Regions from separate parts of the Caballeronia sp. DA-9 genome, predicted to be linked through region 1. Evidence: riboswitches for the same ligand, from Rfam matches in the RefSeq annotation. Region 1 holds a riboswitch; each other region holds the start of a gene.
What was found. Region 1 has a riboswitch for cobalamin ahead of ACRWA7_RS20160 (TonB-dependent receptor domain-containing protein). Riboswitches for the same ligand answer to the same signal wherever they lie in the genome.
Positions count from the first base shown of each region.

Region 1 (7,433 bases):
GCCCCGCTCATCGTCTTTCCGCGCCGTCTCGCGCCGGATTTCTATGACATGATTATGGGCTGCTACGGCGCGGCCGGGCTGATGCCGCGTATCGGGCAGGAGGCAATCCAGATGCAGACCATTGTCAGTCTGGTGTCGGCTGGAATGGGCGTCGCGCTCGTGCCGCAGTCGCTGCGTCATCTGCGAAGGACCGGAGTGGTGTATCGTCCGTTGCTCGAATCCGGGCTCGTGGTCGAGACCGGACTCGTCTGGCGCGCGGCGGAGGTCAGCCCGGTGCTCGCCGGTTTTATCGATATAGTGCGCGCTCATGCAGCCACCGTCCCGGCGCTGCCGTGACTTCACCCCGTAAATAGAAACATGCTCATTCACCCGAATTTCGATCCCATCGCCATTCATCTGGGTCCGCTCGCCGTGCGCTGGTATGGCCTCATGTATTTGCTGGCGTTCATCCAGTGCATTGTGATCGGACGGATCCGGCTGCGTCTGCCTTACGTGTCGGCGCAGGGCTGGACCACGAAAGATATCGACGACATCCTGTTTTACGGCGTGCTCGGCACGATCCTGGGCGGCCGGCTGGGCTATGTGGTGTTCTACAAGTCGAGTTTTTATCTCGCCCATCCACTCGATATCTTCAAGGTATGGGAAGGCGGGATGTCCTTTCACGGCGGCATGCTCGGCGTGATTACCGCAATGATCGTGTTCGCGTGGCAGCGCAAGCGCACGTGGCTGCAGGTCACTGATTTCGTCGCGCCCATGGTGCCGCTAGGCCTTGCCGCGGGCCGCTTCGGCAATTTCATCAATGGCGAATTGTGGGGCCGCGTCACGAATCCGAATGCGCCCTGGGCCATGTTGTTCCAGAACGCTTCCGCCGATGACGCCGTCTGGCTGCAAAAGCATCCCGATCTGGATGCGCAGTGGCATCTGCGCGCGATTTTCGACCGATACCAAATGTTGCCGCGCCATCCGTCGCAGTTATATGAGATTGCGCTGGAAGGTTTTGCGTTGTTTATTGTGGTGTGGCTGATATCGAGGAAGCAGCGGCCGGTTGGCGCGATTTCGGCGGTGTTTCTAATTGGTTATGGCGTCGCGCGATTTACCGTGGAGTTTGCTCGTGAGCCGGATGATTATCTCGGCTTGCTGGCTGCAAATCTATCGATGGGCCAATGGCTTTCCCTGCCAATGATTATCGTGGGAATTGGTTTGCTGATCTGGTCGTATAAGAGAGAACGCGCCATGCCTTCAAAACCCGCGAAAGTATCCTGATTGCCGAATCAACTCGCGCAGAACGACAAAAGCCTCGCGCGGAGCGAGGCTTTTTAACGCGTTACCGATGCTCTATTAAACCGTCAAGCCGACGCGTTTAACGATTCATCTGCACCGACCCGGACACATTCACGGTCACGGTCGACGTGCCCGCTTCAAGCGCCATGGGCGCGGCCATCTTTGCGTCTGCGCTCATGCTCCTGGCTGCCATCATCATTACCGGTCTCGGTGACGAGCCGTTATGCCCGATATTCACTTCACGAATTGCATAGCCGCTATAGCCGAACGCCTGCGACGAAGCCTGCGCCTGCTGCTTGAACGAAGCGATTGCCCGCGTGGAAAGCTTTTGCTCCGCCTCGCGCTGCGCCTCGGGCGACAACGAGAAGGTCACGCTGCCCACCTGCATGGAATCGCTCATTTTCCCGGCGAGCTTCGTTGCGACCGTAAAGTCCTTCGATTCCAGCACGACTTCCGTGCGACCGCGCCACGCGGAAATACGGCCGTCGCGATCCGTCGATGGATACACCGTGAACGCGCCGCTATGGGCCGTCACGTTTTCGACGCCCTTCGCCATGCGCAGCGCGGCGTCGGCGCGCTGATTGAGCACGCTCGTCAATGACGCCGCGTCCTTCGCTTCCTGCTCGTAAAACAAGGTGATATCAACGACGTCCTGCGGCACGTCTTCGCTTGCTTGCGCAGAAAGCGACAATACGCCCGAAGGCTGCGCCTGTGTCACCACGCTTTGCGCGGACGCGCCCTGCGCCATGGCAGCGCCAGCAAGCAGGGCAATGGCCGCGAGTGCCGAAGTGGTGTTTTTCTTTGTCATCGATTAACTCCGTATGCATGAGTGCACGTCATTGTGACCGATGCTTAGTTGACGCACGTGCTCACGAAGTTCCCTTCGGTTTCCTTTAATGACGTTACAAAAAATGTTCGGTGATAAAGCGCCATTGCGCCTCGGTCACAGGCGTGATCGATAAACGATTGCCTCGGGCAAGCACCTGCATGTCGGCAAGCTCTGCGTGATCGCGAAGCGCGGAAAGCGGGATGAGCGGTGTCTTCTTGACGAAGTGAACATCGACAAGAAGCCACCGTGGCTTTTCCGGCGATGACTTTGGATCGTAGTAAGGACTGGATGAATCGAACTGCGTGGGATCGGGGTAAGCCGCGGACGATACTTTCGCAATACCGGCAATGCCCGGCTGCGGACAACTCGAGTGGTAAAAGAGAACGCCGTCGCCGATCTGCATGCCGTCGCGCATGAAGTTGCGCGCCTGGTAATTGCGCACGCCAGTCCAGGGCAAGGTTTTTTTCGGAGCATGCGCGAGATGGTCGATGCTCGCTTCGTCCGGTTCTGACTTCATCAGCCAATAGCGCATGAACGTGGCTCGCGGAAAAAGATGCGCTGCTTGAATGTTCACAGCACACCCGTACAAAAAGAAAACGGCATCGGAAAATTTCCGACGCCGTTCGCTTGGGTCAAGCATGTTACGTGCAGCCTTGCGCGCAACTTCACGCATGCTGCTCAATCAGGTCCCCGCCCAAGCCGCTAGGCCGGCATCCTGAACCTGGGTTCAAGATTGGTCGCAGTAAGCAACACCTTGGGCTCATCAGACAGAGTGACGCGCTCGCCAGTGCTACAAGATCCCACAACCGTGCACAATGGCATTGGTTCAAGGAATATATGACCTTGGCAAACCAGGCAGGGAGCAATCACTGTACACCAATCGTCCCGACGATGCAGCACTGATACAGGAAAACTTTATGTCGATTGCATGGCGTCGAACCGTGTGCGCAATGCAATAACGTCCACGACATCACATGCGCCCCAAGCGTTAGCAAACATGTGCACGCTGGAATTCACTGCGCTTCGTATTGTGAAATCACCACGCCAAGCTGTTCATTCATTTGATGCATGGTGCGGCGAATTTCTTCGGCAGGGAACGCTTCGCCGTGACGCACGCTGTTCTGCAACTTGAGCAATTCCGACGCAAGCGACAACGCCGCCATTACCGCAATCCGATCCGTGCCACGCACGCTGCTTGCATTGCGCACCTTCGACATTTCCGCATCCACGCGCGCAACCGCTTCACGCAGTGCACCTTCCGTTTCTGGCGAGCAAGCGAGGCGGTACGGCGCGCCAAGAATGGATACCTCGATCTGCTTGGTCGTCATGCCTTTTCTCCGTGATGGTGTGATTCCTCGTGCAACGCGCCGTGCGCCGCTTCGGCGGTGTCCGGTTCGATGCTGGCATCGGGAGGCAAAAGGGCAAGCTGGTTATCCGGCTCGGGTGCGCTTTTCGCGCGCGGCAATTTTTCGAGAATTGCGTTGAGACGAACTTGCGCATCGTCGATTTTCGCCGATAACGAATCACGCTCCGCCATCAGGGCGTCGCGTTCCTCGCGCATTTGCGCGAGTTCTTCCTGCGCACCCGCAAACTCCGCGCGCAACTGGTCGAGTTGCTGGGCAATTGCGTCATGCGCCTGATGATGGCGTTCGCTGATCTTGATCAGCCGGCCAATATTTTGTGACAGTGATTCGAGTTCGTTGAGCATGTGCTGCGTCCTCTTAAGACCTCGCATTTTAGCGCGCTTCGCTGGCGCTTCAGAAATTTGGTTCGTTTCCAGACGTAACAGCAGTTGGAAGTCAATGCATTGGCGCGAGCCTTTATTCGTAAGGGGAAATGATTTATCCAGTTAAATTCCGCCGCCATTCGACTGCGTGACGGCGAGCCAATCGGCGCTTTTCAAACTACCGCTTCAAATTTGTTCGAAACTTGTCTGACCGCATGAAAACACGGGTGAATCGAACGCCCGATCAAATGCGGCAATGTCCCGCACGGCGGCATGTTCCCGCTTTCTTGACGGGTTCGCGCGCCGCTCTTAAACTCGCGCCACCTTGGTGCTCGCGCACGCTTGATCCAGCATGCGCAGTTAAACGGGAAGCAGGGAGCAAAGTCCGCCTGGACCGCGCCAACCTGCGCTGCCCCCGCAACGGTAAGCGACCGCAACGCAAGTTGCAAGCCGGTCCCACGCGTAACGTCCGGCCGCCTCGCGGCATTTCAACGGCATTTCACGACTCGAAATGGCACGGACGCCACGCTTATGCCACTGCGCCTTTGGCGCGGGAAGGCGGGCCGACGCGTCGTCAGCCCGGATACCGGCCTCGGGGAGAGCATCGCCTCGCGGCCGTGCTCGTCACGCATGGACTTGCGGGGAGCGGGTCGCGCATGCATTTACAGGATCGTCCTACATCATGGTTTCACCCATTACCCGCGCCGTGCTGCTGCTTTGCGGCAGTTTACCCGTTGTCGCGAGTGCCCAGTCCGTATCGGCAACTACCGTGGGTTCCAGCGAACCTGTCACGCTTGCGCCCGTCGTGGTGACGACGACTCGCGCGCCGCAAAAACTCGCCGATTCCATCGCGCAGACAACGCTTTTCGATCAGCAGGATATCGCCGATACTAATGCCACCGACGTCGCCGGCCTGCTCGCGCTCGGCGCAGGCGCGCAGATCACGCGCAACGGCGGCCCGGGTTCGAGCGCGAGCTTGTTCTTGCGCGGTGCGTCGTCGGCGCAGTCGCTCGTGTTGATCGATGGCGTGCGGGTGGAATCCGCCGGACTGGGCGCCGCGCAACTCTCGCAACTCATGCTCGATCAGATCGACCACGTGGAAGTGGTGAACGGTAATGTGTCGGCGCTGTATGGATCGAGTGCGGTGGGCGGCGTCGTGCAGATCTTCACGAAGGACGGCGGCGATCATCCGCCGCGCTTCAACTTCGAGAACGAGGTAGGCAGCTATCACACGCAGCGCCAGCAGGTTGGCGCAAACGGCGCGCTTGATAAAGACGGGCGCACCACCTTCAGCGTGACGCTCTCGCGCGAAAAGACGGACGGGTTTTCATCGATCGATCCGGCAACCTCGCCGAATGTGAACCCGAATGCGAACGGCTATCTCAACGAGAGCGTGTCGGCAACGTTGCGGCACCAGTTCTCGAGCAAATGGGACGCGGGCGTGCGCTTCCTGCAATCAAACGGTATCAATAGTTTCGATAACGCTTTCGGCCTGCCCACCGACGACAACGAATCGCACAACCGCGTGCGCTCTACTTCGGTGTTTGCGAACGGCAAGATCACCGATAACTGGACCACGCATTTCACCGTGGCGCAGGGGCAGGACCGTGCGAACACGGAGTTGAACGGCGTCTACGACAGCAAGTTCAATTCCGAAAACCGTCAATACACCTGGCAGAACGATCTCGCGCTGACGCCGGACCACAAGTTTGTGTTCGGCTATGAACATCTCGACCAGACTCTGGATTCGGATCAGCTCACCGCGCCGGATCGCCATGTGAATTCGGGTTTCGCGGGTTACGTGGGCAACTTCGGCGCGAATCAATTTCAGGCGAACGTGCGGCGCGACCAGTATTCGGATTTTGGCGGCGCCAATAGTTATTACCTCGGCTACGGCTACTATTTCGATGCCCACTGGAAAGCCACGCTCAGCTATTCCGACGCATTCCGCGCGCCGAGCTTCGACGATCTGTACTATCCGTTCAGCGGCAATCCATCGATACAACCCGAGCGCAGCCACTCGGTCGAAGGCGCGCTGCAATATGCATCGGGCGCGGTGGGAATCCTGCGGCTGACCGCATTCCAGACGCGTTACACGAACCTGATCGACTACGTGTCGGACGGCAGCGGCTTTTTTATCGCGCAGAATGTGGGGCGCGCGAAAGTGCAGGGACTTGAAGGATCGTGGCAAGGGCATGTGGGACGCACGGATGTCCGCGCGTCGTTCACGCTGCAAAATCCTGTCGATGAAACCAATCAGCAGGACCTCACGCGCCGCGCCCGGCGTTTTGCGACGCTCGCCGTGAACCGGTCGATAGGCGGCTGGCGCGTCGGCGGCGAATGGATCACGAGCGGCGCACGCGAGGACTTCGATTCCACGCTCGGCGGTTATGGTTTGGTGAATCTGTCGGCGCGGTATGACATCACGAAGTCGTGGTACGTCGGCGCGCGCATCGACAACCTGTTCAACAAGGACTATCAGCTTGCGTATTCGTACAACACGCCACGGCGCGGCGTCTACATCACGCTCGGCTGGCAGCAGCGGTGAAGCGCGATAACGCCAGGCGGATGGCCGCCCCGCGCATGGACGCCCAACGCGCCTTCATGATCTGGATCGCGCTCGCCTTCGCGGCGGCGGCCGTGCTGATTGCGTCGCTGGCAATTGGAAGCGTGCCCGTGTCGCCCGCGCGCGTCATGCATGCGCTTGTATCGCCGGGTAATGACGTGCTCGACGAAATCGTGCGTAGCCTGCGTTTGCCGCGCGCGCTTGGCGGCTTTGCATCGGGCGCGTTGCTCGCGATGGCCGGCGCGCTGCTGCAAGTCCTGCTGCGCAATCCGCTGGCCGAACCGTATGTGCTGGGCGTGTCCGGCGGCGCGGCGGCGTTCGCGCTTGCCGCCATGCTGTTCTCGATGTCATGGTGGAGTGTCGACGTTGCCGCATTCGCCGGCGCGTTTTTATCGATACTGCTCGTCCTCGGCCTTGCCCGGCGAGAGTTATGGCGTGGCGAACCGCAGGATGCATCGCCGAGATTGTTGCTCACCGGCGCGGTGATCGCGGCGGGTTGGGGCGCGTTGATCACACTGATGCTTGCCATTGCGCCCGAGAACCGCCTGCGCGGCATGGTGTTCTGGCTGACCGGCGACCTGAACGGTGTTGCAATGCCCTGGCCCGGGTTGATTGCCTTGGTGATCGCGCTGATCGCGATCGTGCCCGCGGCGCCGCAACTCAACGTGCTGCTGCGCGGCGATATTGCCGCCGAAGCGCTCGGCGTGCGCGTCGTGCGTTTGCGCTTGCGCGTGTATCTGGTGGCGTCGCTCGCGGCTGCCGCCGCTGTTACCACCGCCGGGACGATTGGTTTTATCGGGCTCGTGGTGCCGCATGTCTTGCGGCTCGCGTTCGGTAACGACCAGCGCATGGTGCTGCCTGCATCCGCGCTCGCGGGCGGCTTTGCTGTGATGGGCGCCGACCTGATCGCGCGCACCGTGATTGCTCCGGCGCAGTTGCCAGTGGGCGTCATCACGGCGCTGATCGGCGTGCCGGTATTCTTGTGGATGCTGCTGAGGCGCGTGCGATGAACGGACTTCACGTCAACCAGC
Region 1 covers NZ_CP195133.1:869,398-876,830, forward strand. Annotated here, with positions in the region: gene ACRWA7_RS20125 (LysR substrate-binding domain-containing protein) at 1-336, shown strand, start outside; gene lgt (prolipoprotein diacylglyceryl transferase) at 358-1,263, shown strand; gene ACRWA7_RS20135 (SIMPL domain-containing protein) at 1,361-2,089, opposite strand; gene ACRWA7_RS20140 (EVE domain-containing protein) at 2,184-2,642, opposite strand; RNA gene ssrS (6S RNA) at 2,794-2,975, opposite strand; gene ACRWA7_RS20150 (cell division protein ZapA) at 3,124-3,438, opposite strand; gene ACRWA7_RS20155 (ATPase) at 3,435-3,818, opposite strand; cobalamin riboswitch at 4,146-4,446, shown strand; gene ACRWA7_RS20160 (TonB-dependent receptor domain-containing protein) at 4,519-6,384, shown strand; gene ACRWA7_RS20165 (FecCD family ABC transporter permease) at 6,420-7,412, shown strand; gene ACRWA7_RS20170 (ABC transporter ATP-binding protein) at 7,409-7,433, shown strand, end outside.

Region 2 (7,433 bases), on a different replicon from region 1:
GTCTACCGCGGCCCACGCGTCGTTCGATCGTCCCTCGTCAAGTGCTTCGAGTACCGCAGCGGCCATTGCGAACACGCCCGGATCGCCCGACGATACAACCACGACCTTGCGTCCCGCACTCGCCAGTTCGAACGCATGGCGGGCGCGTTGCATCTCTTCGCGGTTATCGGTGCAATGCAGGGTTTGATGCGCTTTGAACGGCCCGGCCATGCGCACGTAGGTTTCATAGCCGAGGATATCGTCGGCCTGGGACAACGCGTGTTTCGCGGCCGGCACCATCAGATCCGCGCTGCCAGGGCCAAGGCCGATCACGGTCAGCGTGCCGCGCGCTTGTCCTAGCATCGAAACATCCACCACGTCAGGCGCGATGGCAATTTCGATGCCTTCATTACGCGGTGTCAGCGTTTCAAACCCTTCGGATAACGTACCAAACCGCAATGGAACATCAAGCGTATGTGCGGCTTCGATCAGGCGCGCGGACGTCATCAAGGTCATTGGCGCAAGTACGGCCGCGACCGCCATTGGAGATACCTTCACTTCACGCAATGCAAGCCGGATGCGCTCGACTATCGACTCATCCAGATGCGTTGCGTTCACGCACACGACCACCGAGCGCGGATGAATCACGAGGTCGTTTGAATCAGTGCCTGTATGCGGCGAGATTCGGATCGCGCGGCTTGCATCGGCTGCACGCGGCAGCGCAACCTGATCCAGCCACGGCGCATCGCCTTCAATACGCGTCGTCTCGCCCGCGAGAAGGTCGGACACGAAGCGCTTGCCGTGTTCGATATCCGCGAGCACGTATCCCGCCGGCGGATTCAGCAGGCATGTGCCGAAACGCAACTCGCCGCTCGTCGTGATGGCGGGCGCGACCTGCAGCACCGCCGCGATTTCGCGCGCCATGACGTTGGCGCCGCTCAGTCCACCAAGCAGCGGCACGACCGCACTGCCATCTTCGGCAACGGCGAGAACGGGCGGCTCGGCGGTCTTGTCGGCGAGAAGGGGGGCGAGGCAGCGGATCACGATACCCGCGGCGCATAGCGCGACAACAGGCGTATTGCTTGCGTAGAGTTCGCGCAGATGAGCGCTCAGTTCAGCGAATGCAACATCGGTCTGCACGCGGCTCGCGAGACCATGAATCATCGCGTCGGGATAGCGCGTCTGAATCCGGCGCGCGGTCTGCAATGCGCCCGCACCCAGCACCACGATTGCCAGGGGCTTTGCGTCAGTCATCCGCGCCATTTTTCCCCCGGCACGACCAGCAGCGAGAAATAGGGCGACGCCATTGGGTCTACATCGTCCAGCGGCACGATGCGCTGGTTCGCCATGGTCGCGCGTTCAACGTAGAGCGCGCGATTGTCGAGTCCCAGATCCTTCAGGACACGCCTTACCTTGTCGAAGTTGCGGCCCAGTTTCATGATGACGGCGGCGTCCGTGGCTGCAAGCCGTTCGCGCAAATCGGCTTCCGGCAGCACGCCCGATAACACCGACAAACTCTGGTTCCGGTACACCAGCGGCACGCCGAGCACGGCGACGCCGCCGAGCATGGAGCACACGCCGGGCACGACTTCGGCTTCGAAGCGTTCAGCGAGCCGGTCGTGCAGGTACATATACGAGCCGTAGAAGAACGGATCGCCTTCGCAGATCACGGCGACGTCGCGGCCCGCTTCCAGATGATCGGCGATGCGGATGGCGGATTCATCGTAGAAGTCGCCGATGATCGTCTCATAGCACAGTGGCGGCTCGAGCGCTTCGGTGGTCACGGGATAAACCAGCGGCATGCGCGTTTGCGCGTCCTTCAAATGCCCTTCGATAATCCCGAACGCGTTGCCTTTTTTACCCTTCGCGACGAAGTAAGCCACCACCGGCGCCGATGTCAGCAGGCGCAACGCTTTAACCGTGATCAGTTCGGGGTCGCCGGGACCCACGCCCAGGCCGTAAAGACGTCCGCTCATCTATTCGGTCTCCGAAGCGAGCGCATTCACCGCGGCGGCGGCCATGCCGCTGCCGCCGCGCCTGCCTTGCAATGCAACGAACGGTACGCCGCGGCTGTCGGCGGCGAGAAGCGCCTTCGATTCCGCCGCGCCGATGAAACCCACCGGAAAGCCCAGGATCAAGGCGGGTTTTGGTGCGCCTGCGTCGAGCATGTCGAGCAAATGAAATAGCGCGGTAGGCGCATTGCCGATCACCACCACGCTGCCGCCAAGATCCGGCCGCCACAATTCGAGCGCGGCAGCCGAGCGTGTGTTGCCGAGTTCGCGGGCACGTTCGGGCACGGATGCGTCGTTGAGCGTGCAGATCACGCGGTTATTGGCGGGCAGACGCGAGCGCGTGATGCCTTCGGCGACCATGCGCGCGTCGCAGAGAATGGGCGCGCCGCGCTTGAGCGCTTCGCGGCCCGCTGTGCCCGCGCCATCCGAAAACACGAGATCATCGATCACGTCCGTCATGCCGCATGCGTGGATCACGCGCACGGCGAGTTTTTCGAGGTCGGGGGGAAAAGTGGCGAGGTTCGTTTCGGCGCGGATGGTCGCGAACGACGCACGATAAATCGCCTGGCCGTCGCGGATGTAATCAAGCATCTGTGGTGCTCCGGGCAAGCCATAGGGCTGCCTCTTCAATGGTGATGTGTCGGGCGACGGGTTCGGGCGCCTGCAAGTACAGGTCGTAGCGGCCCGGGGCGACGGCGAGCAAGGTTGTATCCACGCGGTGCGCCGCTGCACACGAACGCGCGCAACCGCTCAGGTGGACGTCGCCTTTCGTATGCAGCAAGGGCGCGAGCCGCCGGGCGTCGGCTTTGGTATCGGAGAAGCTTTTGGCGCAGCCTTGAGAACCCGTGCAGGCGATCAGCCGCGCGAAGGGTTCGTTCGCCGCCGTTGCAAGGCCGAGCGCCTTGAGCCGTGCGATGGTGGGCTGGGCTTTTTCGATTGGCACGTCCAGCAGCATCACGCTTTGCCACGGTGTCATACGCATGCGCGGCGCGAGTTCGGCGAGCGCTTGCAGCGTGTTTGCATCGAGACGGCCAAGCGGGACTTGCGCGCCGATGCTCACAGTGCCCTCCGTTCTTTGCCGATGCACGCCGAAACGCCGCCGCGCATCGGATGGCGTACGCCTCCAGGCGCTCGCATTCCGTTCAATCGCGAAGTCGAGCTTGCGCTGCGCATGATCGATAATCGCCTCGATGCCGATTGTGTTCAGCAAGTCACGCATTCTCGTTTGCTCGGGCGACGCAAGATCGAGGAACGTATGCAGCAATGCACTCGCAACTGCGGGCACGCGCGCTTGCTCGACTGACGCCAGCGGTGGCATATGTTCGTCGAATACTGGAGGACATCCGCCGAGCCCAAACACAAATCGATCCGCCGATACCGCCGAGAACCATACATCGTGCGGATGATCGAGCATGGCGAGGCGCTCGCCGCCATCGAGCATGATCGCGAATTTCGGCGATAACGCCTGCAGCCGCGCATCGCGCTGCAACTGATCGAGCAATCTGCGCGCAAGCGGCGTGACGTCCAGCGTGGCGTCTGGATCGAGACCGGCGAGCGGATTGATCATGAGATTACGGACATCGTCGGAACCGGGTGTGGCCGGGCCGAGTCCGATCCTGACCAGCCGCGAAATCAGCTCATCTTCCGCGCCCGGGCGCACGCCACGGATCTGCAGATTCGAACGATTGGTTGCATCGATACAACTTGAGCCTACCGCCCGCGCCACTTCCGCGACCTCGCGAGCCTGCGCTGCGCTCAACTCGCCGCCGTAGAGGCGAATGCGGCACAGGCCGCCATCGCGAGCAGGGACGATCCGCATCAGGCCGGGACATGCCGATGGCCTCGATGCCGGTATTAACCCGCGTTCAGCAGTGAGCGATTCGAGTGATGCGTTCAAAGCGTGACCCGTTCGGTCTCGCGCGGCGCCTCGACTCTGACCCGCGGTTTCGTATGCGAAAGCGCGGGCAGGATCGCGGCATCGGTACACCCCGCCCGATGCTGGCTTGCACGAAGAATTCCGGCCGGCAGGTCTCTTGGCTGGCAGGTCGCCGTCCGCACCGGCCTTCCCAGTCGAAACCAGTGGCAGTGGAGCGCGGACTCGCTGCGTACAATTGCGGGGGCAGCCACAGTTTTGCTGTGTTCCCTCTTAGGCCCCTCGGGGCACCGGCTAAATCGCGATATTATGCCCGTTTTCGCAGCCTATAAAGCCAGCGGCCGTGTGGCCGCGCCGGTCAGGCAAGCACGCAAGCGACGAATGAACCAGACGAGGTTGACGGATGGCACCGTGGTTGACCGTGGTGGGGATCGGAGAAGATGGCTGGCATGGACTCGGCCGGGACGCGCGCGAGGCGTTGCTGGCCGCCGATACCATTTTCGGCGGCCAGCGCCATTTCGACCTTTTACCTGGGCGCATTGGCGCGGAGCGCTGCCCCTGGCCAATGCCGTTTTCGATTGCGCCGGTGCTTGAATACCGTGGGAAGCGAGTATGTGCGCTCGCAAGCGGCGACCCCATGATGTTCGGCGTTGGCGCGACTTTTACGCGCGAACTGGAGGCGCACGAATTCCGCGTACTTCCCGCGTTGTCTTCCGTGTCGCTTGCTGCAGCGCGGTTGCACTGGCCGTTGCAGGACGTGGTTGTCGTCTCCTTCGTTGGGCGTCCGGTCGCGGCGCTTGGCGTGAACGTTCACCACGGCGCGCGCATGGTCGTTCTCAGCAGCAATGAATCGAGCGCTTTCGACATCGCGCGGCTGTTGCAGCAGCGCGGTTTCGGGGCCAGCCGGATGAGCGTGTTCGAACACCTGGGCGGCGAGCGCGAGCGTCGCATCGACGGCGTTGCCAACGCCTGGACTCAGGAAGCCGGCATGGCCGCGCTGAACCTCGTGGCGATCGAATGTATCGCGGATGACAACGCATTGCGCCTGCCGCTCACCTCCGGTCTGCCCGACGATGCCTATCAACATGACGGCCAGCTCACCAAGCGCGATGTCCGCGCGATCACGCTCGCGCGGCTCGCACCCGAGCCCGGCGAATTGCTTTGGGATGTGGGCGCGGGGTGCGGGTCGATCGGTATTGAATGGATGCGCTCACATTCAAGTTGCCGCGCCATTGCCGTTGAAGCGGATAGCGGTCGGCAACGTTTTATTCAACGCAATCGCGACGCGCTCGGCGTGCCCGGGCTTCGACTCGTGGAAGGCGAAGCACCCGGTGCGTTGTCCGGATTGCCGTCGCCGGATGCGATTTTTGTCGGCGGTGGCGTGACGGTTCCCGGCATGCTGGATACATGTTGGGATCGTCTGAGGAAGGGCGGCCGGATGATCGTCAACGCGGTCACGATTCAAAGCGAGGCGACGCTCGTTGCGTGGCGCGCGGCGAACGGCGGCGAGTTGACACGCATTGCTGTTGCGCACGCGCAGCCGCTCGGCGCCTTCGATACATGGCGTCAGGCGCTTCCCATTACGCTGCTGCACGCAGTGAAGTCATGACGCGCATTTCGAGCCGTTGCCGCCATGCGTGACGAGACGCCCGAACAGCCTGCGCCGTTGCGCACGGGCCTCACCACCGGCAGTTGCTCCACGGCGACGTCGCTTGCAGCAGCGCGTCTGCTGCTTGGCGGCGTTGTTACCGAGCATGCCGACATCACGTTGCCGAAGGGCCAGCAGGTCGTGTTGCCGCTCGTGTTCTGCCGCCTGGTGGACGGCGACGCTCGTCATGCCGAAGCCGGCACGATCAAGGATGCGGGCGACGATCCCGACGTCACGCACGGCGCAATCGTCTTCGCGCGCGTGCGCCTGGTGGAGCAGCCGGGCGTGCAGTTTTTCGCGGGACCCGGCGTGGGCACCGTGACGCGCGCCGGGCTCGCGCTCGCTATCGGCGAACCCGCGATCAATCCTGTGCCGCGGAAAATGATGTTCGAGCACCTCGCCGCACTCGCCAGTGAATATGCCTACGCCGGTGGATTCGAAGTGAGCATTGGCGTGGAGAACGGCGCGGAACTGGCGGCGAAGACCATGAATCCGCGTCTGGGTATCGTTGGCGGCTTGTCGATACTCGGCACGAGTGGCATTGTGCGGCCGTTTTCGTGCGCGGCTTATATTGCTTCGATCCATCAGGGTATCGACGTTGCGCGCGCGAATGGCTACGTTCATATTGCGGCGTGCACGGGCAATCAAAGCGAAGACGCCATGCGCGTTCGATACAACTTGCCCGACATCGCCCTGATCGAAATGGGCGATTTCGTGGGCGCCGTTCTCAAGCATTTGCGACGTGCGCCTGTGAGCAAACTCAGCCTGTGCGGCGGCTTCGGCAAGATCAGCAAGCTCGCCGCGGGACATATGGATTTACATAGCCGGAACTCCAGCATCGACCTGCCGCAACTTGCTCATTGGGCTGCGGGCGCTGGCGCGAACGAACCGTTGCAGGAAGCCATGCGCGGCGCCAATACCAGCCAGGAAGCATTGCTGCTCGCGCGCAATCAAGGCGTGCCGCTTGGCGATATTGTCTGCGAACACGCACGGCAATTCGCGTTGAGCGTGGTGCCTGAAGGTATCGATGTCGAGTGTTTCGCCATCGACCGGCAAGGGCGTGTTGTGGGAGCGGCGCAATGAAGCGCGTCCTGCTCCTCGGCGGAACGGGCGATGCATTGACGATTGCACGCCACCTCGGTCCGCAGCACGTTTATAGCCTTGCCGGATTGGGGCGCACGCCCGCGGATCTGACCTGCCGCGTGCGCGTGGGCGGGTTCGGCGGAGTGCAGGGACTCGCGGCTTTTATAGAGGCAGAATCCATTGGACTGGTCGTCGATGCAACGCATCCCTACGCCGCGCAAATGAGCCGTCATGCAAGCGCGGCCGCGGTGCTCACGAAAATCCCATGCTGGGCGCTGCGCCGCGCGCCGTGGGAACCGCAGGCAGGCGACGATTGGCGCGACGCTCCCGGCTTCGCGTCGATCATGCAGACTATCGCTGTATTTAAACATCCACTTTGGACACTGGGCCGCGAGCCGCTCGATCATCTCGACGCAATACCATCGTGGCAGCACTGGACCATTCGCTGCCTTGATCCGCATGACGGCAACGCGCGCGCCACGATTATCGCGGCGCGTGGACCGTTTTCACTCGATGGCGAACGCGCCTTGTTCGATCAACACCGTACCGATGTCCTCATCAGCAAGAACAGCGGCGGTGCGGCGACCGAAGCGAAACTTGCTGTAGCGCGCGAGCGCGGCGTGCCTGTCGTGATGCTGCAACGACCGCCACTTCCTCCAGTCGAACGTGAGTTCACCAGCACGGTTACGCTCCTGAACGCGCTCGACGCTTTTATATGACACCCCCTAAATGACGGTCTATTTCATTGGCGCGGGACCCGGCGATCCCGAACTCATCACCGTAAAAGGGCAACGGCTCGTGCGCTCGTGCCCGGTCATTCTGTACGCCGGATCGCTGG
Region 2 covers NZ_CP195132.1:374,043-381,475, forward strand. Annotated here, with positions in the region: gene cobJ (precorrin-3B C(17)-methyltransferase) at 1-1,242, opposite strand, end outside; gene ACRWA7_RS08000 (precorrin-2 C(20)-methyltransferase) at 1,230-1,955, opposite strand; gene ACRWA7_RS08005 (precorrin-8X methylmutase) at 1,956-2,582, opposite strand; gene cobG (precorrin-3B synthase) at 2,575-3,888, opposite strand; cobalamin riboswitch at 3,998-4,174, opposite strand; gene cbiE (precorrin-6y C5,15-methyltransferase (decarboxylating) subunit CbiE) at 4,268-5,473, shown strand; gene ACRWA7_RS08020 (cobalt-precorrin-5B (C(1))-methyltransferase) at 5,498-6,595, shown strand; gene ACRWA7_RS08025 (cobalt-precorrin-6A reductase) at 6,592-7,314, shown strand; gene cobM (precorrin-4 C(11)-methyltransferase) at 7,325-7,433, shown strand, end outside.
Region 2: it holds a riboswitch for cobalamin, as region 1 does, so the genes downstream of both, cobG (precorrin-3B synthase) here and ACRWA7_RS20160 (TonB-dependent receptor domain-containing protein) in region 1, are expected to answer to the same signal.

Region 3 (7,433 bases), on a different replicon from region 1:
CGTAATACTCATCGACCTGACGTTCGAGGTCTTGCAAAGGCCCATAGTTTTCAGCGCGCGTGAGCGGCGGCATCAGGTGGTCGATGATCACCGCTTGTGCACGCCGCTTCGCCTGGCTGCCCTCGCCGGGGTCGTTGACAATGAATGGATACAGATGCGGCATTGCGCCAAGGGTCAGGTCGGGCCAGCACGACGCGCTCAACGCGACGCTCTTGCCCGGCAGCCATTCCAGATTGCCGTGCTTGCCCACGTGCACGACTGCATCGACGTTAAAGCGCAAGCGCAGCCAGAAGTAGAACGCGAGATACGAATGCGGCGGCACGAGTTCGGCATCGTGATAGCTCGCATAGTCGCCGCGTTCGCGAGAGCGCGCCGGTTGAATGCCGACGAACACCTGCCCGCAGCGCCAGCCCGCGATCATGAAGCGGCCGCGCCGCACGGTGGGATCACTTTCGGGCGGACCCCAGCGAGCGCTCACTTCTTGCTGTACGTCGACAGGGAGCTTGTGGAATGCGTCGAGATAGTCATCGAGCGCAAGGCTCTGCAACGCGGGACGCATGTCGCGCACGACCGGATCATTGGTCACGCCGGAGGTCAGCGCCTGCATCAATGCGTCGCCGTCGACGGGAATTTCCTGCGTTCCATATCCTGCGCGCGCGAGCATGGACAGAATGTTCACGACGGATGCCGGCGTATCGAGCCCCACGCCATTACCAATGCGCCCTTCGCTCAGCGGATAGTTTGCGAGCACGAGCGCGATACGCTTCTCGGCGTTTGGCGCGTGCCGCAGGCGACACCAGCGCCGGCTCAATTCAGCGACGAATCGCACGCGCTCTGGATCGGGCTGATACCGCACGACATCGACCTGCGTTGCCTTGCATCTGTATGCAAGGCCTTTGAAGCTGATCGCGCGCGTGATGATGCGGCCGTCCACTTCAGGCAGCGCGACGTGCATGGCTATATCGCGCGATGTCAGCCCGTGATTGTCCTTCACCCAGTCGTCGCGATTACCGCCGCTCAGAATGACCTGCAGCACGGGTGCGTCGCCCGCGAGTTCGAACGGCGCGGGGTCGTCAATGACGCCGGCCGCGAACGAGGTCGTGTTCAATACCAGCGATGCATGGTTATCCGCGCACAGTTGCTGCACGACTTCGCGGCTCAACGGGTCCTTGAGCGACGCCATTGCAATCGGCAACGGATTCAGCCCTTGCGCTTCGAGTGCGTCGATCAACGCGTCGAATACATCGGTATTTCCGGACTGCAAATGGGCGCGATAGAACAACACGGCGACCACGGGCGCGTTCTGCGTCCATCTTTTCCGCCAGTCATCCACAGTCGCGATCTGCCGCGCCGGATGATAGATCGCGACCGCAGGCAACGGAACCGGCGGGTCGGCTTCGCGCCCATATCCCAGCGCACTGAACGCAATACAACGTAGAAACGCTTCCGCATTTTGCGCGCCGCCCTCACGCAGATAACGCCAGAGCTGATCGCACAACGCGGGCTCCGCCGTGCTCTTGGCAACAAGGTTCGGATCTTCCTGCAAGTCGCCGGAGAACATCACGAGCATCTGACCGTTCTTGCGTGCCAGCGTGGTAATGCTCTCGATGCCGTAAGGCCAGTAAGCCTCGCCGCCCAGATGATCGATCACGATCACGCGTGCATGCTTGAGCACATCGTCGACGTAAAAATCAACCGACGCCGGTTGACGCAAGAACGCCTGGTTGGCGAGGCGCACGGCTGGAAATTGGGCTTCGAGATTCGGCACCACGCTCGCAAGAAGCGACAGCGTGGTGTCGGCCGAACTCAGCACGACAATAGGCGCCGGCGTCTGGTCGATGCGCATGACGCCCGCGGCGTCATCGACAAAACCACCGGGCGTCGTGCGTAACAGATGCACGGCTTAGGCCTGGACCGGTGCGTTGGCGAGCGCGTCGAGCAGCGCGTGTTGAAGGCGCTCCTGATCGAGATCTTCTCCGATCAACACGAAGCGGCTGGTTGCGTCGGCCGACTCGGCGGCTGTCCATCGGCGATCGAAGTATGTATCGAACCGCTGTCCCACGCCTTGAACGACAAGGCGCATAGGCGTGCCCGGCAACGCGGCGAAACCCTTCACGCGATAGATCGTGTTGGCATTAACCAGCGTGCGCAACGCCGCGACCGCCGCCTCGCGCGACTCGACGCGCGCCTGCACCACGACAGAATCGAAATCGTCGTGATGATGATCCGCGTGGCCCTCGTCGTCCGCCGAACCGTGATGATCCGCGCGCAGGTGAATCGTTGCCTCCGACGCCGCTTCGAGTCCGAGCAAGGTATGCAGATCGAGTTGCCCCATCTGCGCCGGAACGATCTTCACGCCCGCCGGAATCTCGCCAAGAATCAGTGTTTCGACGGCGCGTTGCTGCGCTTCATCGATGAGATCGGTCTTGTTGAGAATCACGAGATCCGCCGACGCCAACTGGTCTTCGAACAACTCATGCAATGGCGATTCATGATCGAGATTCGGATCGGCGCGGCGTTGTTCGTCCACGGCTTGCGGGTTGGCAGCAAACTGGCCGCTTGCCGCAGCGGGACCATCGACCACGGTTACAACGGCGTCAACAGTGAACGCATTCTTGATCGACGGCCAGTTGAACGCCTGGACCAGCGGCTTGGGCAATGCAAGGCCCGACGTCTCGATCAACACATGATCGATCTGCTCACGGCGCTCGACGAGTTGCTCCATGACCGGATAAAACTCTTCCTGCACGGTGCAGCAGAGACATCCGTTCGAAAGCTCATAAAGGTTCGGTTGATCTGTCGCGCTTTCGTCCTCGCAACCGATGTTGCAGCCCTTGAGAATCTCGCCGTCGATACCCAGTTCGCCGAATTCGTTCACGATCACCGCGATCCGCAAACCTTTGGCGTTTTCAAGGATGTGCCGCATCAACGTGGTCTTGCCGCTGCCGAGGAAACCCGTGACGACAGTGACCGGGATTTTGCGCATTTGCATCCGTTGCTCCGTTGTATCGATTGTCCGCTGTCGCCGGAAACAACCTGAAGCGCCGTTGTGTCACGCAAGCAATAAGTGCCGCTCGCGCCGCCACCTGACACGCATACAAAGCTGCAATCCGGAAAAGCATGATGAAAGTGTCGAGCATGTGCCGCATCCCCGCGGCACTGGTCGCTCCAAGTGCTGATTCGTTCCGGCCGGTATCCGGGCTGGCGAAAATGCCGCTTCACCTTCCCGCATGCAATACGCATGCAGTGGTGTTCGAAGCCGGCTTTGCTGCGCGAAGCGTGATATGGCGTGAGGCAATGCCTGAAACGTCGCGCAACTTTCGCTTACCGTTGCGGGGGCAGCGCAGGTTGGCGCGCACGAGGATCCGGCGGCGCTCCCTGCTTCCCGTTTAACTGCGCGCGGCAGAGACCGCGCGCGAGCACCAGAAACTGCGCCAAGTCTAGGCTCGCGAGGCGTCGCGGTCAAGATTGCGGCGATTCACGGCCAAGAATAAGGGAACGGGAAAGCCGAGCGCTAGCACGCATCCCTGTGCTATCTTTGGCGCGCGTCTGGTGCTCACGCGCGCTTTTCCTGCGCGCGTAGTTAAACGGGAAACAGGATGCAGGAGCGCTTATTCCTGGCGTCTTGCCGCATATGAAAAACCTGTGCTGTCCCCGCAACGGTACGCGACCCACGCTGGTTCGGATTGTTCGGTTGCTTCCTGGCGACCTGTCGGACCTCAGCGTACATTTGCTTCACTGCCACTGCTCCCAGGAGCGGGAAGGCTCAAGCGAATGCGGTCGCCAAGCCCGGATACCGGCCAGCGCAAGTGGCGCGTCACAGACGCGCCGGACGCCGCATCCGCGAGGGACGGATGAAGGACGTAACGCATTTATCGTCTTACATGAATTCATATTCGCAGTGTTCTTGCCGGCTTTGTCGCGTGCGTTTCAGACTCGCGGATGGAGCACGATCGTGAGCACTTGGGTCATCGGCATAGGGTGCAGGCGCGGCGTGAGCGTGGCGCAGATTCAAGCGGCGGTCTTCACGGCCCTCGAAGCTGCGTCGATCTCGAAGGTCCGCGCGTTGGCATCGATTGATGACAAGCAGGATGAAACCGCGCTGCTCGAATTCGCCGCACTTCACCACTTGCCCATAGCGTTTTTTTCGAAGGAACGCGTCGCGCAAGTGCCTACGTGTGCGTCGGAACAGGTCCGGACGCTTATCGGTGTAGATGGAGTATGCGAGCCTTGCGCGCTGCTTGCGTCGCGTCATGGCCGGATCGTGCGGGCCAAAATCGCGCTGGATGGCGTGACCGTGGCTATTGCCGAAGACAAGCCAAATAACTGACAGTAACCGGGAAAACGTGATGAAAACGGATGAAGAATCGCACCTGCGCATGACGCAGCGGCGCAAGGAAGGCCACGAGAAAAAGCAGGCGCAGGCGTCGGTTGAAAAGGGCCTGCTGATCGTGAATACGGGCACGGGAAAAGGCAAGACCACGGCGGCCTTTGGCATGGCCGTGCGCGTGCTTGGCCACGGCATGCGGCTTGGCGTGGTGCAGTTCATCAAAGGCGCGTTGCACACGTCCGAACGCGATTTCCTCGGCGCAATCGCCAACTGCGATTTCATCACGATGGGCGACGGCTATACCTGGGACACGCAGAATCGCGATGCCGATATCGCCACGGCTCGAAAAGGCTGGGACGCGGCGCGCCAGATGATCGAAAGCGGCGAATATCAGATGGTCGTGTTCGACGAACTCTGCACGGTGCTGAAGTACGAGTACCTGCCACTCGATGAAGTGCTCGGTGTGCTCAACGCACGGCCCCCGATGCTGCATGTCGTCGTCACGGGACGTCACGCGCCGGAAGCGTTGGTGGAGGCCGCGGACCTCGTGACGGAGATGCGCGCGGTCAAGCATCCGTATCGCGAGCAAGGGGTAAAGGCGCAACGCGGCGTCGAGTTCTGACGTGCGCGCCTGCCCCGCATTGTTCATCAGCGCGCCTGCGTCGAACCAGGGTAAAACCACGGTCACAGCAGCACTCGCGCGCCATCACACGCGCCGTGGCTTGCGCGTGCGCGTCTTCAAGACCGGCCCGGATTTTCTTGATCCGATGATTCTTGAACGTGCATCCGGCGCGCCTGTTTACGCATTGCATTTGTGGATGGTAGGGGAGCGCGGCTGCCGCGCACTGCTCGCCGAAGCGGCGCAAACGGCCGACCTGATCCTGATAGAAGGCGTGATGGGTCTTTTCGACGGCACGCCCAGCAGCGCCGATCTCGCCACCACGTTTGGCGTGCCGGTGCTGGCCGTCATTGGCGCCCACGGCATGGCGCAAACGTTCGGCGCGCTCGCGTTCGGGCTCGCGCGGTATCGTGCGGATTTGCCGTTCCATGGTGTGCTGGCCAATCGCGTGGCGTCGCAACGGCACGCGCAAATGCTGTCCGAAGCGATTCCCAAAGGCGTGCGCTATTGCGGCTACTTGCCAGGCATGGACGATGTTGCGTTACCCGGCCGCCATCTCGGCTTGACGCAGGCGGCTGAAATTGCAGACCTAGACGCAAGGCTGGATCGCGCCGCTGATGCTATCGCCGAGACGGCCTTGCGCGAGTTGCCGCCGGCAATCGATTTCTCCGACGAGGCGCTAGAGCCGCCGCCACGTTTGCTCGAAGGTCTGCACATTGCAATCGCGCGCGACGCGGCGTTTTCATTCGTGTACCCGGCCAATCTGGATCTGCTGAAGGCGCTGGGCGCCACGATTTCGACCTTCTCGCCATTGGCCGACGAACCCCTCCCTGCTCACGCTGATGCGCTCTATTTACCGGGCGGCTATCCCGAACTGCACGCCGCGCGCCTCGCCGCGAACGTAACGACCGCAGCCTCGATCCGCGCGCACGTCGATGCGAAAAAAGCGGTCGTCGCGGAATGCGGCGGCATGCTGTACCTTCTCGACTCGCTGACCGATATCGAAGGCACGCAACACGCCATGCTCGGACTTTTACCGGGAGATGCGAAGATGCAAAAACGTCTTTCCCGCCTTGCGATGCAACGCATTGAAAGCCGTCATGGCATGAGCACCGGGCACACGTTCCATTACTCGTCGGTCGTGACCGGCATGCCGCCCGTTCTCATGGCCACGCACGCAACGACCGGCAAGGAAGGCGAGGCCATCTACCAGCACGGCCCGATCACCGCAACTTACATGCACACTTACTGGCCCACGAATCCGGCGGCGGCCGCCGCCCTCTTTCGTGGCGAACCGCTATGACAACGCCGCTGGAAACACCCTTGAAAACACCGCTCGAACTCACATACACCATCGAGCGCGCGAGTCGTCTTCAGCCCGTAGGTTCGCCCTGCACCGACGTCTGCCGCCTCGATAAAACCACTGGTTATTGCGAAGGCTGTTTCAGAAGCCGTGAAGAGATCAAGGCATGGAAGACTTTGCCTGATGCCGACAAACTCGGGCTGTTCCCGACCTTGCTGGCCCGTAAGGCAGCGGCATAAAAAAAGGCGGCTCTCAGGCCGCCCTTTCTGGTAGCCCGGGTCTACGCTGGCACGGTCCGCCGCGCCGGCACACGCTCCACTTCACGCTGCGCGAGCACACCGAACAAGAGGCCGAGCGTGGTCCAGATCACCGCCTGAATGCCGATTGCAGCCACGCGGAAGCTCCACAGCAGGGTCGCCGAGAACTGCACCGGAACTTCATCGATACGCGGCAACGCAAGATATGCGAGCCCCATCAAAACTATATAAACCGCCACAGCAATCAACGACGCGTTCCAGCCACCATGCGCCGGCTGCAAGCGCCGCTGCAGCCGGACCGCGAAAATGGCTACCACGAGCGAGATCGCGACCATGCCAAAAAACAGCGCCGTCCTTATGCCTATGGTCTCGGGATTGCCCACGGACGGCGGGTTGGGCGGATACTTGAGGAAAGGCACGACGGCAACGGTCACGAAGCCGAACAAGCCAAGCAATGCCGACGTCCCGCGTGCGCGCAGTGCGCCAAGCCGAGCATAGGAAAACGCGAATACCAGCGAAAACAGGCCGCCCAGCGCCGTACCGAACACCGCCACGCCGGTCAGCAAGCCCAGGCCCGCCTGCGTGCCGCGGCTGACGAGTTCTACGTCGTCGGCATGATCGTGCCCATGTCCGGCGGCGGCTTCCGCCTGCTCACGCGCCTGTTCCTGCTGCGATTCGAACGCAATGGCGCGATCCACCGAAGGCTCGCCGAAGGTCTTCGCAAATCCGAAGCCGAGCAGGCCCGCGACCAGTCCCGCGACCATGCCGCGTACAAGGAGATTTCTGATCATGGAAGGTCTCAGTGGCAGGGAAAGCCGAGCAAATGGCGGCCGTCGTGCACGAACTCGTGGATATACATGCCCTGGAAGATCGACGTCGCGCCCTGCTCGGCGCCCACGAAATAAATCGCAATCAACATCAGCA
Region 3 covers NZ_CP195132.1:362,598-370,030, reverse strand. Annotated here, with positions in the region: gene cobN (cobaltochelatase subunit CobN) at 1-1,900, opposite strand, end outside; gene cobW (cobalamin biosynthesis protein CobW) at 1,904-2,992, opposite strand; cobalamin riboswitch at 3,171-3,442, opposite strand; cobalamin riboswitch at 3,533-3,819, shown strand; gene ACRWA7_RS07970 (cobalamin biosynthesis protein) at 3,956-4,330, shown strand; gene cobO (cob(I)yrinic acid a,c-diamide adenosyltransferase) at 4,350-4,952, shown strand; gene ACRWA7_RS07960 (cobyrinate a,c-diamide synthase) at 4,954-6,252, shown strand; gene ACRWA7_RS07955 (DUF1289 domain-containing protein) at 6,249-6,491, shown strand; gene ACRWA7_RS07950 (CbtA family protein) at 6,533-7,300, opposite strand; gene ACRWA7_RS07945 (CbtB domain-containing protein) at 7,309-7,433, opposite strand, start outside.
Region 3: it holds a riboswitch for cobalamin, as region 1 does, so the genes downstream of both, cobW (cobalamin biosynthesis protein CobW) here and ACRWA7_RS20160 (TonB-dependent receptor domain-containing protein) in region 1, are expected to answer to the same signal.

Region 4 (7,433 bases), on a different replicon from region 1:
CGGCCATGCATGAGCGCCTGCAGCTCGCCGCGTGGCCGCAGTTGATGCGCGCGGCTGCATTGTGGAACGATCCGCTTCGATGCGAAGGCATCATCCACGGCGTCACGTGCAATCGCACGGATACCTTCGACGACGACCTCGCCATGTGGAGCACGATCCGCCGCGTCGCGCCGGTGAGCGCGAAAAACGCGTTGCGCCAGCTTTGGGCGGCGGCGCGCTTTCGAGCCGGCGAACGCGCGCCTGAGTGTCCAACACTGCTGCTGTCATCGAAGGCCGATCATCTCGTCAAGGCGGTCTGTTCGGATCGGATCGCGCAGCAATGGCGGGCCGAACACAAGCAGCACGCGTGGGCGGGCCACGATCTGCCTCACGACGATCCCGCATGGACCGCAAGCGCAATCGCCGAATGGCTGCGCACGCTACATTGAAAGCGTATTAACGGATTCGGGAATTCGCGTGTAAAGCGCGATAACCGGATTCAATGTGACTTCCCAATAAGAACCGCGGCGGCCAGTAATCGACCGCCGCGCGCAGAACGCTCAACGGCCGAGTTCCTTCAAATAGGCCGCGCGCGCAGCCACGCCGGTATTCGCGAAGTCGGAGAACACGCCGTCCACGCCCAGCCTGTAGAACTTCAGATATTCCGCGCTCGGGTCGCCCTGATAATCGGCCGCCAGATACTTTTTCTCGTTGCGGAACGTGAAGATATGAACGAACAAGCCGGCCTTGTGCGCGTCACTGATCACAGTCGTCGCAGGCTGCGTGGTCGCTGCCGTTGTCGATCCGGAGAACGGCGTGCCGTCCGGATTCGTCGCGGGAAACGGCGTGATTTTCAGCGGCACGATCTGCGGCTTCCAGGGGCCGATTCCGTCGGCATAAGTTTTGATCTCGGCAAGACCCGCGGGCGTGAGCATGACGTCGAACCAGCGCGGATCGCCGGCCACGGTCCAGTCGAACGGACGGCTGTCGGTGATCTCGTTGTAGATGACCGCGCCCGTCTTGTAGTCGGTGTCGAAGCCATCGATCAGTTGCACGACCTTCGTATTCAGTCCGTGGCTGCGCATGTATTTCAGGCTGCCCGGCTCGAAGCTCTGCACGAAAATGGGGGCCGTCCGGGTGTTCAGGCCGTTGTCGTTGAGGATCTTGATCAACGCGTCTTCCAACGGATGACTGCCCGGCGCGCCACACCCGTTCGCGATTGCCTGCGCGTTGTTCCAGGTCGGATTCTTGGTTTCCGGATACACGGAGATCGGCCGCCCGGTCGACGCGCTCTTTGCCTTGGCGATATCGATGATCTGCTGAAACGTCAGCACCGGATACTTGCCGTTGAATTCGGTGGGACGCTCGCTGGCGGCGTCGAAGGTCGTGCCGCCAATCAGCGTGGTCAGTTCCTGCGCGGTGAAATCGGTGACGGACCAGTCGTTCGTGTGATCTTCGCCATCCACAATCAGGGACTTGAGCACCGACTTCGGGTCAGCGGGATTCGTGAGGTCGGTTAGATATTGCGAAGGCCCCGAGGTAGGCGTTGTCGCCCATTTGACGTTGACCAACACGCCCGGGACCACGCGTTTGCGGGCCGCCACCGACGCATTGGTCCTGGCGACATCGGCAATGTTGGTGTTGTCGGAGAGCCAGGGATTATGACGTGCAACCAGCACGCAATCCTTCGACAGGTGCAAGTCTTCTTCCAGCGCGTCCGCGCCGTTATCGGCTGCAAGTTCATAGGACGGTTGCGTTTCTTCAGGCCGCAAACCCGGCAATCCACGATGCCCGATAACGAGCGGCTGCTTGCCGTCCAGTGTTGAAAAAGCCGTCACCGACGGCGGGTTAGCGTTGTCGTCGTTGCCGTTGCAGCCCGCAAGCACGCTCAAGCCGAGAAGAGCCATTGTTGCGGCGACGCGTCCGAGCGGGAAAGGCAGCTTTTTATGCTTTCGTTCGTATTTCATGTAGTTTCCCGTAAGGTGTTTTAATTCTTACGGATTATTGCCAGCGCTCAGTGACGGTGATGTGACTTCGCAGCGCAAAGCCCCGCTGTTCAATCTCCTGGCGGATCCTGTTTATAGCGAGCGCGTGCATGACCGTAAAGTTCACGCGCCAGGCAAGAGCTTAAGGTCAGGAGAATGTGTACGTATTTTGAAATTAATGAAAGCAAGCATTGAACTTCATTCGACTGCCTCTTCGGCGCATTGCGCATCGACAAGTCTTGCGAGCATTGAATGGATCGCTTTGCGTTCGGCGGGCAGCAGCGCCGCCAGGATCTCGTCGTTTTGCGTTTTCGCAATGACGGTGGCACGTGCATAGGTTCGCTTGCCCTTCGTGGTCAGCGTAACGACAACACCACGGCCATCGGTTGTGTTCGACGTCTTTTGCACCAGTCCTTTCTTCTCAAGAATGTCAGTTGCGCGGCTGGCCTGACTGCGGTCCAGATTCGATGCCCGTCCAAGATCGGATACAGAAAGCGCGCCAAACGAACCCACGCTCAGCAAGACGCGGGCTTCGGTCAACGTCAACGAGATGCCGTTGCTGAATGCCCCGTTCATGGCCTTGTCGGTCTGTTTCTTAAGCATATGCAACCGATAGGTAAACAGGCTTTGAATCATGATCGTATCGTTCATTCCTTTCCTCCGGCATCCGCCCTTTTTATGGCAACGCACATGTATTGGATTTCCGATGCTTGCGCACGCATCAATTAATCGATAGCATCAGCTTAGCGTAATCCCGGATCAACGTGACAGGGATCGCTTCAGGAGGCGGAGTTTTGACCAGGCACGATTCGAAGATCACTGTAGTCGGCGGCGGCGCCATTGGCGGTATCGTGGCAGCCCGGCTTGCGCGCGCGGGCGTGCCGGTCAGTCTGCTTGCGCGAGGCGCGCATCTGGACGCCATAAAGCGCGACGGCCTTTCGGTAATCGATGGCGACGATCGTTACGTGATCGACCTTCATGCGACCGACCTGCCCGACACATTGGGCGTACAGGATCTGTTGTTCATCTGCCTGAAAGGACCCGCCCTGACTGCGGCCGCCGCTTCGCTGAAGCCGCTGGTCGGCCCCGGCACGCATATCGTGTCGGTCATGAACGGGGTGCCGTGGTGGTATCTCCACGAATTTGGCGGCGCGCTCGCGGGTCAACGTCTCGAGTCGGTGGATCCGGCAGGCGCGGTATTGGCAGTGCTGCCGCCGTCGCAAGCTTCTGGATGCGTCGTGCATATTTCATCGTCGATTGCAGAGCCAGGCGTGATCAGGAAAGGCCACGGCAATGAGCTGATCATCGGGCCCGGGTCTGCGCGGCTCGCTGATCGCGCAGCCAACGCCATAGAGCTTTTGCGCCGCGCCCGGTTTGACGTGGTTGCCTCCAACGACATTCGTCGCGACATCTGGGTCAAGCTGTGGGGCAACATGACCATGAATCCGATCAGCGCAATCACGCGCTCGACCGGCGACGTGATCCTCGACGATCCGCTCACGAAGGAACTCGTGGTTGCCGTCATGGAAGAAGCGCGGCGCATTGGCAAGGCGATCGGGATTGAACTGACCATGACCACCGACGCCCGCAACGCGCTGACACGCAAGCTCGGCGCGTTCAAGACGTCGATGCTTCAGGACGTGGAAGCCGGCCGCCAGTTGGAGATCGAAGCGATTCTTGGCGCGCCCTGTGAGATTGCATCGAAGGCGGGAATTCCAGCGCCGTTCCTGAGCGTGTTGTATGGCCTTGTGGGGCAGTTGAACGCAAACCTCGTCAGGCGAACCTGATCGCATCAAAGCAAGACCGTACCGCGACTGAACCGTTGCTCCACGACTTTGCTTCCCCACTGATCTCCTTCGGCTTCTTCGATCAATCGAAAGCCAAACGACTCGTAAAGATGGCGCGCCGCATCCAGACCCTTGAACGTCCAGAGATATGTTTCGCTGAATCGTTCATCGACATAGTTCATGGCGTATGACATCAGTTGCCGCCCGACGCCGCAACCGCGCAGCGAATCGTCCACAATGAACCATCGCAAATGGGCAACGCCTGTGTTTTCGTTTCCATCGATTGCCAGCGAAGCGAGAACGCGATCATTTTCAATGTAGAGCCATAGCGCCTTGCCATTGGCTGGCAATGAACCGGCAAACGCCGCAAGCTCTGTCGCTACCTTCTTTTCGAAGAACACGCCAAAATTCCAGTGCGCCGAATAGAACCGTGCGTGCAAGCTTGCAATGTCACCAATACAGCCCGGCCGATACCCTTCCTGAATCCCCGTCTCCGCGATATCTCGGGCCACCGTTTCAGCAGCGTTGTCCTGCGCGAGCGCGTCGGCGTAGAGCGCGAGAGAACGGACCAGGGCCTGCTGGTCGAAGGGCGCCATGCGCCGGAGCGCGCTGGATACCTGATCCGTCGCAAACCGGTCGATTTTTTTCCGGAGCTTCTGCCCTGCCTCCGTCAAATACAACCCGGACGAACGGGCATCGTCTTTTGCGACCTCGCGCCTCACGAGCGCGCCAGCTTCCAGCTTGGCTACCTGCCTGCTCGTATTCGATTTATCCAGACGCAGGATGTTGCCCAAGGCTTTGGCGCTTATCCCTGGCGCCGTTCCAATTTCAATGATCGCGTGTACCGCGGACGGAGCGAGATCGCTGTCGGCCAGCGTTGCTCGCATGAAACCAAGCTCGCGAACCAGTTTTCGGGAGAAATTCCGGAGTTCGAGAATCGTGGTTTCTCGCGGCTTGGCGGGGATATCGACAAAGTCCATGATCGGCCCAATTGGTTGCGGTTCGCAACCAATATAGTTGTGAGCCGCAACTTGTGCAAGCTTGCGTTGCGAGCTTAGATCCATTGGTCATCGAAATAATCTGGTTTCTTCCGACGACGAATGTAATAATATTACATCGCATCTGGAGGCTGTCCGATCGCTGGTTTGTTTCGAAACTTGTCTTACGTCGATCACTTTCGCACGTAAAATGCGCGGCTACGACGTTTGGAAGCCGGCGAGAATCCGGCGCGGTCGCGCCACTGTGACTGGCCCTTTGGGGTCGGAAGTCAGACCTGGGCGTCGTAATCCAGCCAATTTTGATGGGGCGCGAAACCCCTGGAGAACCTCGCATGACCGACGCTGCCAGCGTTATCCATTTCCCTGCAAGTCCCTGTTGTCCCGATCAATCGCGTTTGCCATCCAGCGGCCGATATCCGCCCTTGGACAAAGCAACACGAACAGCTTGATTCGATTGGTCGCGGCCATGCCGTGAATCGTCAGCGCTCACACAACAGAAGTCATCGCTGCCTCGCGCGGCGAGACACGCATACGCTTTGGGGAACAAGATGGGACGAAACTGGAATTCGGCGCATAGCAGCCGGAGAAGCCGGTGCGGTTATCAATCGCGCCGTCCGAAGAGAACCGCGCTCGCGGTCCTATGTGTGCTCAGTGCGTCGCCGGTATTTGCCGATGAGACCACATCGACATTGCCGCCCGTCGTGGTGAACGACACGAACAGCATCGATACCGCGCCGCTCGCAACGCCCACACACACTGGCTCGCGCCTTGGTCTTTCGAGCCTGGACACGCCCGCGAGCGTGGAGACCGTCACCGTAAAACAGATCGCGGAACGCGGCGACCAGAGCGTCTCGGACGCCGTCACGCGCGCGACCGGATTTGTCAGCGACGGCTCGCCCGGCAATGGCGGCACGGCGTTGAGCGTGCGCGGCTTCAGCGGCCAGGAATCCGTCATGACACTCTATGACGGCACCCGCCTGTACCCGGGCGCGGGCACCATGACCTACCCTTTCGATACGTGGTCCGTCGATCGCATTGAAGTATTGCGCGGGCCTGCGTCAGTGCTGTATGGCGAGGGCGCGATAGGCGGCGTCGTGAATGTCGTGCCGAAGCAGCCGCAGCGCGACCATGCAACGACGGTGCAATTGGGTATTGGTACGGAAGGCCAGAAGCACGTTGCCTTCGATACCACGGGCGCGCTCGGCGCCATGCTCTCCTACCGCTTCTATGTCAGCGACAACCGCTCGAACGGCTGGGTGGATCGGGGTGAATCGCACACGACCGCGCTTGGCGGCGCGTTGAAACTCGATGTTTCGCCGCGCCTGTCTTTCACGCTCGACTATGACTACGGGCGCCAGCGGCCCGCGACTTATCTCGGTACGCCGGTGAACGACGGCGCGCTCGATACCTCGTTGCGCTACAAGAACTACAACGTCGGCAATCCGCTGATTGCCTACATGGATCAGTCGACGCGGCTCTCGGGCATCTATCACGCAACCGATGGCATTACGATTCGCGACCAGCTCTATTACCTGACGACGAACCGGCACTATCGCGATAGTGAAAGCTATCTGCTCGATCCATCGACGCGCGAGATTACGCGCAGCGACTACATCGAGATCATTCATCATGAGCGGCAAATCGGCAATCGTCTCGACGCGACCTTCGATGGCAACGCCATGGGTCACGCGAACCGTTTCGTCATAGGCGCGGAGGCGAACCAGATCACCTTCCAGCGCGACAGCAACACGCCTTTCGATGGTTCGTCGATGGTCAATGCCGACAGCTTCGACCCGGGCGTGTTCGCGAGCAGCGACCCGACCGTGCCGGAGTTCTACACGCGCACCCGGCAAGCCGCCCTCTTCGCCGAAGACCGCTTAGAGTTGACGCCGCGTGTGTCGGTGGTCGGGGGCGCGCGTTATGACTACGTCGATTTCTGGCGCCAGCAACTCGGCAATGGCAGCACTTTCAGCAAGACCTTGTCGAACGCTGGATGGCGTCTCGGACTTGTCTACCAGCTCACGCCGTCGATGTCCGTCTACGGACAATACACGCGCGGCGCCGACAGCGTGGGTTCGTTGATCACAATGTCGCAGGCGCAGACCGCGTTCAAGCTTGCAACTGGACAGCAACTGGAAGCCGGCGTTAAGCAGGACATCATGAACGGTCGCGGCTTCTGGACGCTCGCGCTCTATCAGATCGTGAAGAAGAACCTGTTGAGCCAGGATCCGCTCAATCCCGCGATCCAGCAGCAGGTTGGCGAACAATCGTCGCGCGGCATCGAATGGTCGGGGGCATTCAAGCTCGGCTGGGGATTTTCTATCGAGGCGAATGCGGCCTTGCTGCGCGCCCGCTACGACGACTTCAACGAGACCGTGAACGGCGTCGCGGTATCGCGCGCCGGCAACGTGCCGTTGAACATCCCGGAGCAGACGGCCAACCTGTGGCTGACCTACAGGCCCGCAGCGGACTGGGTAATCGGTTCGGGCCTGCGCTACGTTGGCCGGCGATACGGCGACAATGCCAATTCCGTCGACGTGCCTTCGTACACGGTCTTCGACCTGTCCGCACAATGGCAAGCCACGCGGCAGGTCAACATCGCGCTTTATCTGCGCAACCTTGCCAACCGCGCTTACGCCGTGACCTCGGCGAATAACGGTACGCAATGGCTGCTCGGGCCCGCC
Region 4 covers NZ_CP195131.1:45,928-53,360, forward strand. Annotated here, with positions in the region: gene ACRWA7_RS00185 (alpha/beta fold hydrolase) at 1-428, shown strand, start outside; gene ACRWA7_RS00190 (glycerophosphodiester phosphodiesterase family protein) at 540-1,886, opposite strand; gene ACRWA7_RS00195 (MarR family winged helix-turn-helix transcriptional regulator) at 2,163-2,615, opposite strand; gene ACRWA7_RS00200 (ketopantoate reductase family protein) at 2,759-3,751, shown strand; gene ACRWA7_RS00205 (bifunctional helix-turn-helix transcriptional regulator/GNAT family N-acetyltransferase) at 3,757-4,731, opposite strand; adenosylcobalamin (AdoCbl) riboswitch at 4,932-5,080, shown strand; gene ACRWA7_RS00210 (TonB-dependent receptor) at 5,298-7,433, shown strand, end outside.
Region 4: it holds a riboswitch for cobalamin, as region 1 does, so the genes downstream of both, ACRWA7_RS00210 (TonB-dependent receptor) here and ACRWA7_RS20160 (TonB-dependent receptor domain-containing protein) in region 1, are expected to answer to the same signal.